One region of the Brevibacillus sp. DP1.3A genome, then DNA from elsewhere that is predicted to be linked to it. Evidence: riboswitches for the same ligand, from Rfam matches in the RefSeq annotation. Region 1 holds a riboswitch; each other region holds the start of a gene.
What was found. Region 1 has a riboswitch for cyclic di-GMP ahead of HP399_RS02190 (methyl-accepting chemotaxis protein). Riboswitches for the same ligand answer to the same signal wherever they lie in the genome.
Positions count from the first base shown of each region.

Region 2: linked by a shared signal. The riboswitch ahead of HP399_RS03610 (DUF5317 family protein) and the one ahead of HP399_RS02190 (methyl-accepting chemotaxis protein) in region 1 are both predicted to bind cyclic di-GMP.
Region 3: linked by a shared signal. The riboswitch ahead of HP399_RS08995 (benzaldehyde dehydrogenase) and the one ahead of HP399_RS02190 (methyl-accepting chemotaxis protein) in region 1 are both predicted to bind cyclic di-GMP.
Region 4: linked by a shared signal. The riboswitch ahead of HP399_RS25535 (GNAT family N-acetyltransferase) and the one ahead of HP399_RS02190 (methyl-accepting chemotaxis protein) in region 1 are both predicted to bind cyclic di-GMP.

Region 1 covers NZ_CP085876.1:397,174-401,727, forward strand. The annotation lists gene HP399_RS02180 (FAD-binding oxidoreductase) at 1-391, shown strand, start outside; gene HP399_RS02185 (formate--tetrahydrofolate ligase) at 539-2,167, shown strand; cyclic di-GMP riboswitch class I at 2,306-2,406, shown strand; gene HP399_RS02190 (methyl-accepting chemotaxis protein) at 2,479-4,452, shown strand.
Region 2 covers NZ_CP085876.1:713,101-717,654, reverse strand. The annotation lists gene HP399_RS03620 (histidine phosphatase family protein) at 1-502, shown strand, start outside; gene HP399_RS03615 (HD-GYP domain-containing protein) at 531-1,868, opposite strand; gene HP399_RS03610 (DUF5317 family protein) at 1,852-2,403, opposite strand; cyclic di-GMP riboswitch class II at 2,660-2,741, opposite strand; gene argF (ornithine carbamoyltransferase) at 2,834-3,805, opposite strand; gene carB (carbamoyl-phosphate synthase (glutamine-hydrolyzing) large subunit) at 3,750-4,554, opposite strand, start outside.
Region 3 covers NZ_CP085876.1:1,946,824-1,951,377, forward strand. The annotation lists gene HP399_RS08985 (hypothetical protein) at 44-799, shown strand; gene HP399_RS08990 (methyl-accepting chemotaxis protein) at 824-1,768, shown strand; cyclic di-GMP riboswitch class I at 1,946-2,031, shown strand; gene HP399_RS08995 (benzaldehyde dehydrogenase) at 2,116-3,573, shown strand; gene HP399_RS09000 (methyl-accepting chemotaxis protein) at 3,604-4,485, shown strand; gene HP399_RS09005 (M14 family metallopeptidase) at 4,527-4,554, opposite strand, start outside.
Region 4 covers NZ_CP085876.1:5,563,322-5,567,875, forward strand. The annotation lists gene HP399_RS25525 (Crp/Fnr family transcriptional regulator) at 1-612, shown strand, start outside; gene HP399_RS25530 (peroxiredoxin-like family protein) at 697-1,359, shown strand; cyclic di-GMP riboswitch class I at 1,533-1,616, shown strand; gene HP399_RS25535 (GNAT family N-acetyltransferase) at 1,807-2,361, shown strand; gene HP399_RS25540 (methyl-accepting chemotaxis protein) at 2,354-3,844, shown strand; gene HP399_RS25545 (alpha/beta hydrolase) at 3,966-4,554, shown strand, end outside.

The sequences.
Region 1 (4,554 bases):
CAAATCCCCCGGGAAAAAGCTGATGGTGACAGATGTTTGCTTGCCGATTTCCGAGCTGGCAGGAGCAGTTGTGGACGCGCGGCAAGCCATTGATCGAGCTGGGCTGGATGGAGCGATTGCAGGCCATGTCGGGGATGGGAACTATCACGCTATCCTGATGATCGACCTGAATGACTCCGAAGAAGTGGCGCGTGCCGAGGAAGTAAATGCCCATCTGGTGGAATACGCATTGAGTCGGGGAGGAACCTGCACTGGAGAGCATGGTGTGGGTGTGGGGAAAATCAAATACCAGCGCAAGGAACACGGAGAAGCACTGGACGTTATGAAAGCCATGAAGCATGTGCTGGACCCGAACGGTATTTTGAATCCGGGAAAAATTTTCGAGAAATAACAGAGAGCCTGCATTCTGAACGTTTGTCAGAATGTGGGCTTTTTCTTTTGCGTAATGTGTCGAAGAGGAGAGGAGAAAAAGGAAAAATGCAGAATGTAGAAGATTGGTAACTGGTGCATTACATTCTGGTGTGGCAGGGAGGCAAGCATGAAGTCTATTGTTGAAATTGCCAAGATTGCAGGTATCGAAGAACAGCATTTGGAGCTATACGGAAAGTATAAGGCCAAACTATCAGATGAGCTATGGGAGCAAGTGAAGGATCGCCCTGATGGCAAACTGATTCTTGTTACAGCGATGAACCCTAACCCGGCGGGAGCAGGCAAGACGCTTACGACGATTGGTCTGTCACAAGCATTAAATTATCTCGGGAAGAAAACAATTGCAGCGCTTCGCGAGCCGTCCTTGGGTCCTTGCATGGGGATCAAAGGAGGCGCAACCGGAAGTGGCCAAGCACAAATTCTCCCGGCTGATGAAATTAACCTGCATTTTACAGGGGACATTCATGCGATTACAGCTGCTCATAACTTGTTGGCAGCGATGATCGACAATCATATTTTCCATGGCAATTCGCGTGGGCTCAATCCAAAGAAAATCGTCTGGAAACGGGCAATGGACATGAACGACCGCGCACTGCGTAACATCGTTGTTGGTCTGGGTGACGGCAATGGAATGACGCGTGAGGATGGCTTCATGATTACGACCGCGTCGGAAATCATGGCGATTTTATGCTTGAGTGAGAATCTAACAGACTTGCGCGAGCGGTTGAACCATATCATTATTGGCTACGATTTTGATGATCAGCCAGTACGGGCAGAAGAAATCAACGCGGTCGATGCGATGTGCGTTCTCTTGAAGGAAGCGATCAAGCCCAATCTCGTACAGACAATCGAGGGAACTCCGGTCATTATTCACGGCGGGCCTTTTGCCAATATCGCGCATGGGTGCAGCAGCGTGATTGGAACCAAGACGGCCTTGAAACTGGCGGATTACGTCGTAACAGAGGCGGGCTTTGGTGCGGATCTGGGAGCAGAGAAGTTTTTTGACATCAAGTGTAGAAAAGCAGGCCTGACTCCATCGGCTGCTGTCGTGGTCATTACGGTTCGTTCGTTGAAATACAACGGCGGGGTAAAAGTACCTGACCTCGCAGTGGAGAATTTGTCTGCTCTGGAAAAAGGCTTCGAAAACGTCAAGCGCCATCTGGAAAACCTGCAGAAGTTCGGTGTGCCAGCAGTGGTGGCCATCAATCATTTTGCGACGGATACCCAAGCAGAGGTCGATGCTGTAATTGCGCTGTGTCAAGCGGCCGGAGCCGAAGCGGCGCTGTCCAAAGTATGGGCAGAAGGAGGAGCAGGCGGTGTTGAGCTGGCAGAAAAAGTGACCCGTGCAGCAGAGCGTCCTTCATCCTTCCGATTCTTGTATGAAGAAGACCTCAGCATAAAAGACAAGATTGAGACAGTCGTGAAAGAAGTATACCGTGGATCAGGGGTTGTCTTTTCGCCGCTTGCATTGAAAACGATGCAAAAGGTAGAAGAAATGGGCATGTCCCATCTGCCTGTGTGCATGGCGAAAACACCGTACTCCTTTACGGATCGCGCTGATCTGTTGGGGGCACCTGTTGACTTCACGATTCAAGTGAGCGAAGTGCGCATATCAGCAGGAGCTGGTTTTATCGTCGCACTGACCGGAAGCTTGGTTACGATGCCAGGCCTCCCGAAAAAGCCGGCTGCGGAATCGTTATATGTAGACGAGGATGGGCAAGTGATCGGATTAAGCTAATCAAAAAAGTTTGACAAAAAGCTGACAACTGTAAAAGGTTGTCAGCTTTTTTTCCATTTCGAGGTTTATTGGCGGAAAGTTATGGGAAATGAAAGGTGAGATTAAAAAAATATGGACCTTAATTGAAAAAACAACAAGGAATGACAAAGGCAAACCTGCTGAAAGGCAGGGACGCAAAGCCACGGGTCTAAGGACGGAAGTCAAATGACTTTCGCAGCTAGGACAGCCGGGTTGCCATACCGTAGTCATGATGGACTGTCGGTGGGCAGTCTTTTTTTTGTTGAAAAAAGAGAAGGGAGAAGTGATTCGGTATGAAAAATAGTTTGAAGAATAAGCTAATTATCGTTTTGTGCCTGCTGTTGGTTATTAGTTTGGGTACGGTTTGCGGTGCAAGCTATTGGAGTGCTTCCAATCTTTTAGCAGACAGTCTGGACAAAGAAGCTGAGTTGTCAGCTAGCAATCTCTCGATTCGTATCGATGGTTTCTTTCAAGAAAAAATTGAGATTGTAAGTACGATCGGAGGGTTGATGTCGGCTGATCAAAATGTCGAATTCGACCTGAAACTCATTCAAGAAGCCCAAAAGAAAAACCCCGAGTTTGAGACGTTCTTCTTTTCGCATGACTTAAGTGGTAAGAAAGTGATCAATTTCATGGGAGAAGTGACCGACATCTCGGATCGTCCGCATATTAAGGAAGCTAGTAAAGGGGAAGGGAAGGTTGTTGTCTCCGAGCCAGTCATTTCGAAGCGGACAGGGAATAACATCGTGACCCTTGTCGTTCCATTGATGAAGGACAATCGTCAATACGGTTATATCGGTTCTACTATTCCTATCAATGAAATCCAAAAAAAGGTGTCCGAGGAGAAATTTGGAGAATTTGGCTACGCCTTTTTAGTAAGCAAAACAGGAACATTTATTTATCATCCGAATAGCGAGTACATTCTGAAGGAATCGATTCTCGACTTGGGGATTCTTGAGCTTCAGACTGCTTTCGAAGATATCAAGCAAGGGAATCATGGAATCGCCCAATATATATACGAGAATACAGAGCGATTTGCTTCCTATTCTCCTACCAGTTTGAACTGGGGCGTATACATCACTGCACCTGTAGCGGAGCTGCATGCGCCTGTCGATCAACTGTCAGTCCGATTGATGGTTATTTCCCTCATCGTGTTGGCAATTGGGGTTGTCCTCGTTTATTTCTTAGCTGTACGCATGGTGAAACCAATTGAGCGTCTGAATCACGCAGTAAATGTAGTGGCGCAGGGGAACTTGAGAGAGACCGTAACGGTTGATGGAAAAGACGAGATTGCCGTTCTGTCCCGTGACTTTAACCAGACCGTATCGCACTTGAAAAATTTGATCGAAGACGTATCTCTGTCATCTGATCAAGTACAGCAGTTTAGTCAGGAAGTATCCGAAGGCATTAAACAAGCGACGGAAAACATCAACCAAATCGGTTTGTCTATTGCACAGATTTCTGAGGGAGCAGAGGCGCAAGCCACCAGTTCGCAGGATGTCGCGTTGTCTATGAATGACATGGCAGCAGGCATCGTGAAAATCGCGGAGACGTCTGCATATGTTTCAGAGGCTGCCCAGATAGCAACAGAGCAGGCAGAACAAGGAACTGCTGTGGTAGAGCAGGCAGTTCTCCAGATGGGAAGCATTGGCGAGGGAACATCGAAGGCGACAGTAGCCATCGAGCAGCTCAACAATCGTTCCAAAGAAATCGAAGGCATTCTCGATACGATCAGTCAGTTGACCTCGCAAATCAATCTGCTTGCCTTGAACGCTTCGATTGAGGCAGCACGTGCCGGCGAGCATGGACGTGGGTTTGCTGTCGTTGCCGGAGAGGTGAAAAAGCTGGCGAACCAATCCGAAGAATCCGCATCCAAAATCGCAATGCTGATCGGGGAAATCCAACAGGATACTCGTCACGCGGTAGAGGTCATGACCGCGGGCAACCAAAACGCACAGCATGGTATCCAACTGGTTGAAGAGGTTCGTGAAATCTTCGGGCATATTTTGGAATCTTCCCGTAACGTTGCCGCGCACATTTTGGAAGTATCCGCAGCATCTGAACAAATGTCAGCAGGCTCCCAACAGGTGAGTGCTTCTGTAGATGAAATGCATAACATTGCGAAACATGCTTCACTCGACGCGCAAACGGTGGCAAAGGCAACCGAAGAGCAGCTTCAAGCCATCCAGGAAATTGGCCAGTCTGTCGAGCGTTTGAACGCAGTGGCAGAAGAATTACAGCAAGGAATCGGCAGGTTTACTGTGTAGGAGGCAGCTCAACAGGTTGTAAGTCCTCTTTCTTTGAAAGGGGGGATGCCATTAAGGATGATGGAGTTTGTTTCTGATCACTAAATTCATTACCGTTTAACA
Region 2 (4,554 bases), 320 kb from region 1:
TGGCCAAGAACCCGAAGCACTGCTCACGGAAAAGGGAGAAGTACAAGCTCGGGAGCTTGCCACCTTCTTCGCAGGTTCCCCCATTGATCGAATCATTTCGAGTCCGTATCATCGGGCGATTGCTACCATCCAACCACTTGCACAGGAACTCGGAATCGTGGTTGAAGAAGACACGCGTTTGGTTGAGCGCGTCCTTAGCGGAGTACCACGTGAAGATTGGTTCGAACGACTGCGCGATACGTTCAATGACCTGTCGCTTGAATTCGAAGGGGGCGAATCCAGTCTTACTGCTATAAACCGGGTAAATTCATTGCTCACTGAGATTTTGGCAGATGCGCATAAAGAAATCGTGCTTATTAGCCACGGATGCCTGCTGGCCTTACTCATGAAATCAATTGATGACCGCTTTGGCTTTCACGATTGGGAGAAATTAAGCAATCCAGATGTATTCAAGCTTACCTGCCATTTAGAAACCAAAGAGCTCGTCCGCATATGGTCGTAAACGAATAAAAACAGTTACAAGGGGCAGCTTATCTGATTGCCTCCTGTAACTGTTTTTGTGGGATGGACTCCATTCCGATAATGCTCTGCAACTCTTCGTATGGCAGTCGCTGAACGATTCTGATAAAATGCTCCGCCAATATCGGATCAAATTGGGTACCGGAGCCCCGTCTGATTTCTTGAAGCGCTTCCTCCACAGGCAAGCCTTTTCGATATGGCCTGTCCGCGACCATCGCATCGAAAGCGTCTGAAATGGCTAAAATTCTCGCCATCAGCGGAATCTCATCCCCAGCTAAACCATCCGGGTATCCCCTTCCGTCTATTCGCTCATGATGGGAGCGGATCGCAGGAAGCAATTCATTGAACATCCCTGCTTGCAAAATAATTTCGTAGCCAATGACCGTGTGCTGCTTGATCTTGTCGTACTCTTCCGGGGTCAACTTTCCTTTTTTATTGAGAATTTCGTCTTCGATGCCGATTTTTCCAATGTCGTGCAGGATTCCCCCGATATAAACATCCTCCACTTTTCTTTCGGATAAACCAATATCTCTCGCAATTTCTCTTCCCCAGTAAGCTACACGCTGAGAATGTCCACTTGTGTATCGATCTCGTGCGTCAATGGAAGCAGCCATCGTCGTTAAGAAGTTGTGATTGAATGATTTGACCTCTTCTACTTTTTGCTGAAGCCTTTGAAGGTTGTCATAGTAATGATGAAATACGTAGCTGATCGTAATAAACGCAATCATCATAGGAATTAGTGTTAGCGGGCCATATGACTCTACTAACCGTGAACCTACTCCGGCTAGAATTAAAAGCAGCAAGTAAGTCGAGGTGAAGCCTTTTGCCATCATCTTTACGGTTCGCGCCCAAGTCATTTGATGAAAATAGGAAATACCCAATCCACATAAAATCAGGTTCACAAACCAATACACACCAGCCAAAAACAAATCGCTAATAATGGGAGAAATGGTTCCGAAGCCCTCGATCCAATCCTTCAAAAACGCTACTGTCCATATTGTCATTAACAATTGCCCAATATTAATGATAGCTTTTAGCGGATTAAACCTTACCAGGAAAGCAATGATTAAAGATTCAATAACAGCAGCCCATACTCCGACCCATACTCCGTACAACAAAATACCCGAAAAGATTACAGCATTGTTCACTGTTAAAATCGTATTCGATATACGCACGGGAGCAAAACAGGAGAAAATGGTCAAGAGGGTATAGGTAGATAATACCCCCCAATGCTCACGAGCAGTCCATTCAGATGAAGATGTGTAAAAAATATAGATTGCTGCAATGACAAATCCAACCTGTACAACAATCCCCTTTATCCAAACCGCGTAATTAGTTTTTTGTCGCATAACTTTTACCTTCGCGAAGTTGTAGTAATGAAATAGGTTTATTCATCAATCGCTGAACAAGTAAAAAGGCTCCTAACATAATAAAAATATCGCCGATGCTAATAATCCGAGGAATGATAGATGGCATGTAGATGACATCGGTCAAAAATGGAAAATTTGAACTTTCCGTCAATACACTATGCTTGAAATTCGTTCCATTTATAACTGGTTCTAAATCATAAGGAAGCTTTGCTGCTTGGACTAAATCGATTGGCATTTTTCCATTGTTAGACCAAATTGCAATCGCATTCAGAAACCAGCCGATTAAAAATATCCGCATATCTTCAAATTCTCGATTAAAAACGAGGAAAGCCAAAATAAACACATACGCGATCGATATGAAAAGGCCACCGATCGTAGGGAAGATGACTGCACAAGCCTGCAGCAATATGGTAACGATAAGAAGTTTTAGTTGATTGAATTTAGGAAATTCCTTGATTCTTCCCCCTCGCAGCAATGCTACGAGAAAAGATAGGGCAATTACATCCAATAGCATGTTGTTTCCTCCAAGCTTGAAGAAAAAACACCACTCAGCCAAGCGGTGTTTGTTTCTCCAATACGCTTATTATCCAATATGGAAGTTTGCAGAAGTAGCTGCTACGATTGCAACCACCATCATAATTGCCGCGAACCATTTTTTCATTTTCTTTTCCCCCCTTCAGGCATAGTGGAGAAAGCTGGCTTCGCTACTGTCCGTGATGCAGAGGCCAAGCGACCAAGTACAGCCCCTGCTCCTCTTTCCTTTTCCATTATGGAAAAGGTTGGATTCGCTACTGGCTCCATACGGACCAAGCGACCAGATACAGTCCGTACTTCTTCGCTTCTTTCCTACCTTTATTTTACACATAAGTGACAAAATTCGGCAATCATAGATTCATAGTCTATTCGATTTAATTACAGCTAGTTCTATTTAACTAGAACTATGTTCACACCAGCGCCGCCAATATCGCCTTTTGTGCGTGCAATCTATTTTCAGCCTGATCAAAAATGACAGAGCGCGATCCGTCGATGACCCCGGTTGTCACTTCTTCCCCACGATGTGCTGGCAAGCAGTGCAAGAAGAGATAATCACGATCTGCCGCTGCTACCAATTTTTCGTTCACTTGATAGTCGGCAAATGCTTTCAATCGCACCTCATTTTCTTCTTCAAAACCCATACTAGTCCAAACGTCCGTGTATACAGCATCTGCCCCCATGACAGCCTCTGTTGGATCGGTGGTCACCATCATGTTTCCACCACTTTGTTTCGCGTATTCTGTAGCCTTTGCGACAATTGCTGCATCCATTTCGTAGCCTGCCGGAGTCGCCACCCGCACATCCAGACCTAGCAGAGCTGCGCCCAGCACCAGTGAATTCGCCACGTTGTTACCGTCTCCTACATAGGCGAGCTTGACTCCTTTCAGCTTGCCTTTATGCTCCCAGATCGTAAGCAGATCAGCCAACGCCTGACACGGATGGTACAGATCGGTCAAGCCATTGATAATGGGGATCGACGCGTGCTCGGCAAGCTCTTCTACATAAGAGTGGGAAAAGGTGCGAATCATGATGGCATCCACGTACCGAGAGAGAACTTTCGCTGTGTCGCTGATCGGCTCCCCGCGTCCGAGCTGTAGCTCTTTTCCGCTCATGAACATCCCCAAGCCGCCCAACTGATGCATCCCTACTTCAAAGGAGACGCGCGTGCGGGTCGAAGCCTTGTCAAAGATCATCCCCAACGTCTTGCCTTGCAAAGGCTGGAATGGCTGTCCCAGCTTTTGCAATTGCTTGACGTGAGCAGACAGATGGAGCAGCTCCATCAATTCCTCTCCGTTGAATTCATCGACGCGTAAGAAATCTTTTCCTTTATGCTTTTGTAACGGCAAGTTTTGAAAGTGTTCCAATATCTTCACTGGCTGCATGCGAGCCACCTCTTTTCTTCATAATAGACTTCACGTATAACTCGAACGTATCGACAGCAGAGAACAATGGCACACCTTGTTGTACCATACGGCTTCGCAGAGCAAATCCTGTCCGGCCCTGACGATTGCCTTTCGTCGCAGTAACAAGAGCGAAGGCCGCTTCTTCCTTTTGCAACAGCTCGATCCACGCCTCTTCATCTGCCACGATATGCTTCACGACAATTCCTTCGGCTGTCAGCCACTCGGCTGTTCCCGGAGTTGCCGCCAGATTGGCACCGTCTTCTTGAATTTGTCCAATCGATTCTCTTACGCCGCCCTGCTTATCTCCATCTGCCAGAGAAATCATGACCACCTGACCTTTTTGCCAGTCGCCGTACAAATTGTCTTTGAAAGCAAAGGCTTTGCCTGCTGCCTCTTCGAAAGAACGCCCCAGGCCAAGAACTTCGCCCGTCGATTTCATCTCTGGGCCTAGTACCGGGTCTACGCCGTTCAGCTTGATCGTGGAGAAAACTGGCGCCTTGACGACTGCAAACGGAATCTCTGGCAAAAGCCCTGTACCATAGCCCATCTCCGACAGCTTTTCACCCAATTGTGCGCGAACCGCTAATTGAACCATCGGGATGCCCGTCACTTTGCTCGTAATCGGTACGGTCCGTGAAGCACGAGGATTTACCTCCAGTACATAAACCGTTTCGCCATCAATGACGAACTGGATATTGATTAACCCGACCGCTTCCATTTCCCTCGCG
Region 3 (4,554 bases), 1.5 Mb from region 1:
AGATAGAATCATGGCGAATCATAGAGAATGAGGTGAGAGCATTATGGAAGGATCCCGTGCAAAACGCTACCGCTCCCGGCGGAGGAATGACTCGGAAGTAAGCCGGTTTTGGATCATGGGGTTGCTGTTCTCACTGCTGGTGCTCGCTTTTGAATTCTTTATCGAAATACCCGCCGACGCAGATTGGCTGATCGATATGGAGATGGCTTTGTTTTCTGCCAGCTTTACGTTACTTGCCTTTTATCTGCTCGGGCTTACCTTTGCCTTTTCTCGCCACCAAAAGGCAGGGAAGATCAATCACCAAATCATCATCTATGTATGGTTGGGTGCGATCTTGTTTCACTTGTTCCTGCTCATCAGCAATTTGTCCAATCAGCATGTGTACAAAGCAGGGATCATTCTATTTTTAGGACCATTGTTTTTAACTGTCTACCATTTTATCACGTACTTGGCAGCTTTGCGCGAGGAGCGTGAGGAGCAGGAGGCAGCTACGACAGCTACGCTTGAGCGTACGGCCTACCAGATGATTCTGGAGGGTGGGCGTGTATATAGCGAGCTGAGTCGCCTGAAAACAGAATATCCAGAAGTGGAGCAAATGCTTCGTGCCAACGATTTTCACGATAAACTGGAGCGCTATGCTTTGGAAATGCAGCAGTATTTGCAGGCGAAGCATTTTGAGCGTAAAGACGTGGAGCTCTTGGAGGGTCACTATTATTTCTTGGAAAACTTGCTGAGCTTGGCGAACCAACATCCGGGAATAATCGAGTCCCGCGTATATAGCCGCCGAGGTGACAATTGATGGGTACAAAGGAGAGAGAAGCGGATGTTTTGGAAAAAAGACAAAGGCCTAGCAGAAAAAGAGACAGCAGCGACGACAGTGGCAACTCCCACAACCACAATGGCAGGACAGCAAGACGCTTGGAAACATGAGCTTCGCGGTATTTACGAACAGATGGGTGCGATTCTCACGTCGAACCAAGCGATGAACGCCGAATCCGAGCAAACGGTGCGATTGGTGACGAGGATGAAGCGTGTCGTAGATAATATCCAGGTCATTAACGAGCGGGATGATGAATCTGCGAGTCAACTGTCGGATCGAGGAGAGCGCTTGACGGACATCTGTAAACAATCGGTAGCGCGTGCAGATGAAGGTAAGAAGGCGATGACGGACGTTGTGGAAGTCATGAGCCTGCTCGACAAAGAATCGGTCCATACGTCCAAGTCCATGAGCCGCTTGGAAGAGCGCTCTTCGGAAATTACGAGCATCGTCAAGGTGATCAGCGACATTGCCAATCAGACCAACCTTCTCGCTTTGAATGCAGCGATAGAAGCGGCACGTGCGGGTGAACAAGGCCGAGGCTTTGCTGTAGTAGCGGATGAAGTACGGAAGCTGGCCGAGATGACAGCGAACTCGACCAAGACAATTGCAGAATTGATCGGCAAGATTCAGGAAGAAACAAAAGAAGCGTTGTCCAACAGTGAAAAAAGCAGCAGTGCGATCAAAAATGGACTTTCTATCAGCAAGGATGCTGCGGAGAAGACGGATCAGATCGTGAACGCTTTCCAGGCACTGAACGTCGAAGTGTCAGGTGTGATGGAAATCATCGCGCACCAAAAGCGATTTGCTGACGATGTGTCCCAACAGGTAAGTGATGCGAAGGGCTTGCTGGAAGAGCTGAATGAAGGCTTGACCAAGCATGTGAGGGACGCAAACGCGGTAGAGCAAATGCTCGCGACGAGCGTAAAGGATGTCAAAAAGATATTGTGATCATAAGGAAGAAGAATCAGGAGTCCGTATCCCAAGAGATGCGGACTTTTTGGTATTTGTTCAATTTGGTTCACTAAAATTTTACATTTTTCTGTTTGACTATTAGGAATTGAGTACTATAATCAAAGTAAGATTCTCCATAACTTTCCTTTTTTCGACAAAATCATACCAGCATTCGCTATGAATGGGCAAACCCATTGAAAATTGGGGACGCAAAGCCACGGGCCTAATGTACACGTTACGATGGCAGCCGGGTTGCCGACTAGCAGTGTATTTTGCTGTTTTAGTTTTACGGCTCCTTTCATGCGAAGGGGCCTATTTACTTTACAAAAGGGAGAGGTTAAAGCATGTCAATCCTTCAAACACTGGACAAGCAGTACATCAATGGGGAGTGGCGCGACGGACTTGGCGCAAAGACATTGCAAGATATCAACCCTTATAACGGGGAAGTCATTGCAGAATTCAAAATGGCAAATTTGGAGGATATCGATGCGGCTTACAAAGCGGCAGCCGACGCGAAAAAAGAGTGGGATGAAGTGAATGCCTATACCAAATCCCGAATGTTGGAGCGTGCTGTTCACTATATCGAAGAGAATGAAGAAGAAATCATTCAGATTATCATTCGTGAATTAGGTGGAACCCGATTGAAGGCATTTTTTGAAATCGGGCTTGTGAAGGATATTATTCGCGAGGCGGCTACGTTCCCGGTACGCATGGAAGGAAAAATTCTTCCTTCTCCCGTAGACGGAAAAGAAAATCGCTTGTATCGGATTCCCGCAGGAGTTGTCGGCGTCATCAGTCCGTTCAACTTCCCGTTCTATCTGTCGATGAAGTCCGTAGCGCCAGCTCTTGGCGCGGGCAACGGCGTCGTCCTCAAACCACATGAGCACACGCCAATCACGGGTGGGACTCTCATAGCGAAAATTTTTGAAGATGTAGGTCTGCCAAAAGGCTTGATCAACGTCGTTGTGACGGATATTGCTGAAATTGGCGATGGTTTTGTCTCCCATCCGATTCCGCGCATCCTTTCGTTTACAGGCTCTAGCCAAGTAGGAAGCCATATCGCGCAAGTGGCAGCGAAGCATTTCAAAAAGGCGATTTTGGAGCTGGGCGGCAATAGTGCACTGATTGTTTTGGAGGATGCGGATCTCCAGTATGCCGTCAATGCAGCGGTATTCAGCCGCTTTACTCACCAAGGTCAGATTTGCATGTCGGCTAACCGGGTTCTGGTTCACCAAGCTGTATACGATAAATTCCTCGATCTGTATGTGGAAAAAGTATCTGGACTCAAGGTAGGCGACCCAAATGATCCTGACACGGTAATCGGTCCACTCATCAATCAACGGCAAGTCACCAACCTGATGGCAACGATCGATGAGGCGATACGCGAAGGAGCCGTTCCTGCACTGAAAGGGGAAGTAAAGGGCAACGTGGTCGAGCCGATCGTTTTGACAGGAGTGACCACAGACATGTCGATTGCATCCAAAGAGCTGTTTGGTCCGGCTGTTTGCATCATGTCGTTTGCATCCGAGGAAGAAGCGATTCGCATGGCGAACGAGACCCCATTTGGATTGTCCGGGGCGATTCATACACGCGATCTGGAGAGAGGTGCCCAGATGGCCAAACGAATGGAGACCGGCATGATTCACATCAACGATGGAACGATCAATGACGAACCAATCGTGGCGTTTGGTGGTGAAAAGCACTCCGGGTTGGGACGTTTGAATGGCCAATGGAGTTTAGAAGAGTTCACTACGCTGAAATGGATTTCGGTTCAACACAAAAAGCGCCAATTTCCGTACTAATGCCAGCAAAATATAGAGGTGAAGAGGGTCATGAACGGTTACGTGGAATGGAACGAAACAGAAGCTTCCGAAAAGGGGAAAAACGCAGAACTGCTCGAGGCGTTCATCAAGGTTGCCCCTTATTTAAATGTTTTACTCACCGATGACATTACCATTGGGGTCTACGACACGGAAAAGTTATTGCGTAATGTGCCTGCCCAAACATTTGCGCTGCAAGTCAAGCCAGGTGATCCACTCCAAGAAGGAGATGTGATCACCAACGCGATTCGTAAAAACACCAAGCAGGCGATGATGGTCCCCAAAGAATTATTTGGTTTTCCTCTCGTCGCACGGGCGATCCCCCTGCATGATCATACGGGAAAAGTAATCGGCGGTGTCGGCATTGGATCCAGTATGGAGAGAGCCAATGAGCTATATGAAATTGCCGCAAACCTCTCGAGTGTCGTCGAGCAGGTCAGTGCCACCACACAAGAGATGGCCATGCAGATCGGGAATTTGAACGAGCAAATGAAGGCAATCTCAGAGGAAGCCAACGATGTGAGCCAAAGTACGACTGAGATCGAGCAAATTACTCTCGCCGTGAAAAAAATCGCTGATCAAAGTAACATTTTGGGACTGAATGCGAGTATTGAGGCTGCGCGGGTAGGAGATGCTGGGCGTGGATTCGCTGTCGTTGCGAATGAGGTTCGCAATATGGCAACGGATTCACGGGCGAATGCAGACAAAATCAAGCAAACCACAGATTCCATCCGGGATTTGATAACCCTGCTGCAAAATTCGATTGCATTGATTAATCAAACCATGGAGAGTCAGGCAGCTGCTACGGAGGAAATTTCTGCGACGATGGTCGAAGTGAGCGACAATACGCAAAAGCTGGCAGGGCTTTCCCAAGAAGTGTTTGAAATAAAGTAAGCCCATACATGTAACAAAATTCCCCTCTCAGGAGTCTAACTTTAGAGAGGGGAATTTTTCCTTTCGTTC
Region 4 (4,554 bases), 1.4 Mb from region 1:
TTAATCGATCAATTAACCTCCTTAACCCCTTTCCCCAAAAATACGTGCATTCAAACACCAGAAACTTTTTCAGAGGGCTTCTACTTCATCAAACAGGGGAAAGTACGTTTATATAAAGTAAATCGGGATGGTCGGCAGTTTACATTTGATATCCTTGGGGAAGGCAATGTGTTTGGAGAAGTGGATTTGCTCTCATTAGGTACACGGGAGATGTATATAGAAACCATCGAAGACTGCCTCATTTGTAAAATGAGCAAAGCAAAATTTGAGAGCTACATAATCGAACACCCGCAACTGATGATGAAGATCATGAGGCTCATTAGCGATAGAATGGTTTCGATCAGCCAAGCAGCCGAAAATCTTGCCCTTCTCCCTTTACAAGATCGCATTATTTCCACGTTAGTAAGGCTTGCCGACCAATTTGGCAATCCTAACAGTTCTGCGTTTCTACAAATTGAGTTACCTCTTTCCCATCAAGAGCTCGCCCATTTTGTCGGGGCATCCAGGGAAGCTGTGACGGTAGCATTACGTGCTTTAGCAAGAGAAGAACTAATTCAAACAGGCTTTAAAACCATTTCCATTCATCGGGACAACATTTTAAAGAAGATGTAATCCAGTTTACATCTTTCCCTCTAAAAGAAAGATATCGTAAAGCTATGGCTTCTACTATTCTTTCGAAAAAGAGGGGAACGACATATGGATAAACCACATTTTCAGAGCCTGCGCGAAGAGCTAGATTATACAACCATTCAAATAGCAGACTTCCTCACTCGTGAAGTAACAGATTCATTTACAAGATCAATCGAGGAGCTGAGGATCTCTGGACAGGCAAAGGGCTTACCGATTGGTTCGATGGCGCCTGATTTCACATTGAACGATCACACTGGCAAGACCATTACCTTGTCGGAAGAAATCGTAAAAGGTCCCATCGTCCTCACGTTTTTCCGTGGATCATGGTGCCCCTACTGCAATTTGGAACTGCAAGCATACCAAAAACAGATCGATACGATAACCTCTCTGGGTGCCCAATTGTTTGCCATTAGCCCACAATCTCCTGCACACTCTCTTACTATGCAAGAGAAAAACGGACTGAGCTTTCCCGTGTTATGCGATACCAATAACCAGGTAGCAGAAAAATATAAACTCAGATTCAGACTGCCTGATTCTTTACAGGATACCTACCGATCATTGGATATTGATCTCAAGCATTTTAATAGTGACGATTCTTGGACGCTCCCCATTCCTGCTACTTATATCCTCGACAACCAGAGCGTAATCCGGTTAGCATGCTTAGATCCAGATTACAAAAAGCGAATGGAGCCAACCGAAGTTTTAGACATTCTGCGTAACCTAACCTAACGCCTATATAACGAAGAACCAGTTGATACCACAACTGGTTTTTTGTACGTCTAAGCTTTATAAACAATTAGTTTCTTTTCCCTACCAAAACTTGACAAAGATATATCTTTTGGCTTATATTTTGCATGATTATATCTAGCAAAATTCGACACATTTTTACAAGTTTTGCTAAAAAATGCAAAAGGCAAAGTCATCGAAAGGTGGCGACGCAAAACCACGGGTCTACAGTCTTTGACCATGATAGCCGGGTTGCCATCATCTTGAGACCATTTTTTTGATGTTGGTAGCTTCGGTTGTTCCATTTCGATGGAACGGCCTTTTTTTGTGTTTCGTTTTTTGAAAGGAGGATGAAAGCACTTTCATTTTCGTAACGGATGGAAAAACATAACTTTTGAGACGTCAAACATACACAACACGGTAATCAGAAAATGATGGAGTGGACAAGTTATGTACAAACAAGTAGAAACCGTACAAGAGTTAGCAAAATTTCATGAAATCAAAGAAACAGTATGGACAAGCATGGGCTTCGAGATGGAGTACGCGAAAGAAGGCTCCGCACAATTCCTCTTAATTGCCGAAGACGGTGAAGCAGGTGGAACATTTGAAATGACGCCCTTTTCCAAATCAAATGCTTATATGAAAGCACTTTTTCAGGATGTTGTTACAGAAGATATGAAAGTAATGGAGGTAGACAGTCTTGCTGTTTTGCCGAAATACCGTGGACAACTAGGGCAAAAAGGAATTTGCTTGATGATAGATTACGCTGAAAAGCATGATTATACCCACGCAATTGGGGTAGCAGATCCGACTTTTTTTTCGTTCATTAACAAGAAGTATCAAGTAAAAGCGACTCAAACCAAAGATATCGTCTTTTACAAAGGGGCCGATGCCATTCCGACCCTGTTTCATCTAAAAGATGTCTATGACAATAAGCACGATCCGAAATATTCCTGGTACAATTCGTCGTCATCCAACCAAGTAAAAGTCGAGGTAGGTGGGTAACATGGATAACATTGATAACATTGATCTATTGAGAAGAAGAAACAATTGGGTCGTAATCGTATTCGCAAGTATTATTACGGTTGTTCAGGTCTTAAACCTTTTTCTAGGCGTATCGTACACATTCGTTTTCACGATACTGGGTATTTTGTATGGCGTGCTGGCACCTTTTACTTACATCTCCAATCGCCCGAGCTTCCGTGAAAAAGCAGCGCCCTTCATGAAGTTTTTCAACTTCGCCGTAATCGGGATCTTCATGTTCATCGTAGTTGGACTAGACCCGCATATGATCAATATCATGACCATTATGTTCTTTGTAGCAGTCATGGGGATTTATCAAGACCGACTCATCAATATTTTGACGATTGTATCGACATTGGGTATTGTCTCTTACTACTTCCTGACACAGAGAGAAACGATTTTCCATTCGACTAACAATCTTGATCTGATGTACTTCCTGCTTACCTTCTGCTTCGTCTCTGTCACGAGCATGATGCATGCTGTATTCAATAACAAGCTGCAAGAGGAAAGTGAGCAACAAAAGCAAGAAGCGATTGCCTCGAAGGAATCGTTGCAACGTGTTCTGGATCAAATCAATGAATCACTCACCTCTATGCAAGACTATCAAGAGAATTTGAACCAGGTGACGGACGGCGTGAATGTTCGCGCAGTCGAAACCGTCGCTTCCCTGCAAGACATTATGGAGTCCTTTACGGTCCAGACCAGCAACACGGACGAGCTGCGTCGGGAAATGAGCTCGACGAATCTGCAAGTTGAGGATATGACTCGCTCTGTTACAGAGATGCATGAGTACGTAGAATCGACCAAAGAAGCCACTAGCGAGAGCGGCAAACGCATTGGCAACATCGGCAATGACTTTGAACGATTCATCACGGACATCCAAGGTACGAACCAACTGATTCAAGAGCTCAATAAAGAAACCGAATCGATTGGGAAAATCATTCAAACCATTTCCGAGATTTCTGCACAAACCAATCTGTTGGCACTCAATGCCACGATTGAAGCGTCTCGCGCAGGCGAACACGGCCGAGGATTTGCTGTCGTAGCAGATGAAGTACGCAAGCTGGCTGAATCCTCCAAGCTATCCTCTGAGTCGATCTCGAGCCTGCTGATGACCATTCGCAAAAAAATGAAGCTGGTATCGGATATGATTTCCGAGTCACAGACTTCTTTTGAGAAAAATAGCGAGGGCATCCTCGAAGTGCAAGAAATGTTCACCAATGTAGACAACTACATGCAAAACTTTGCGGATAAAACGAAAAACCTGCAAGAGTTCATCATCCATGTTCACAGCATGATTCAGGAAGTCGGCGCAAAAGTAGAAGTCAACGCAGATATTACCGACAAGAACAAAGAGAGCCTGGAAGAAGTGCTTGTTCTCGTTTCTGAGCAAAAAGACGAAGTCGTTAAGGTTTCTGGCGGCTTTGAAAAAATCGAACAACAGATGCGTGGTCTCCATATGTAACCTTCCTGCAACCGCCTTTCACGGGCGGTTGTTTTCTTTTCTCATTTTGTAACTGAACAGATATATAATGTAAATATTCTGATATTTATGTTCTTTTACAATGAAAGGAGGCACATCATTGATGGATGCACGAATCGAAACAAAAACGATTCAAACAGATCGATTGCTTGTTTCCTACCTGACAGCAGGCGTACCGGAAGGAGAACCGCTTCTCCTCATTCACGGCAATGCATCAGCCAACTTGTTCTGGGATGATACCATTGCGGCTCTATGTGACCAGTACCGTGTGTATGCACCTGATATGCGTGGCTATGGAGCAAGTGAAGCATTGCCTATCGATGCAACACGCGGTTTGCGAGACTGGTCGGATGACCTTCATTCGTTTATTCGGGCATTGGACTTGCCAACACCTATCCATCTTGCCGGCTGGTCTTTGGGTGGAGGGATCGTGATGCAGTTTGCCATCGATCACCCGCAGGAAGTCCGCTCCCTGATTCTAATCGCCCCCATGTCCCCTTACGGCTTTGGTGGAACCAAGGATATAGCTGGCACCCCCTGCTACAGCAGCTTTTCAGGCTCGGGTGGAGGAGCCGTCAACTCCGAGCTGGTTAAAAGGATAGCAGCCAAAGATATGAGTAATGAATCTCCCTCCAGTCCTCGCAATGTCATGAATCAACTTTATTTCAAGCCCCCGTTCCAAGTCGACCCAG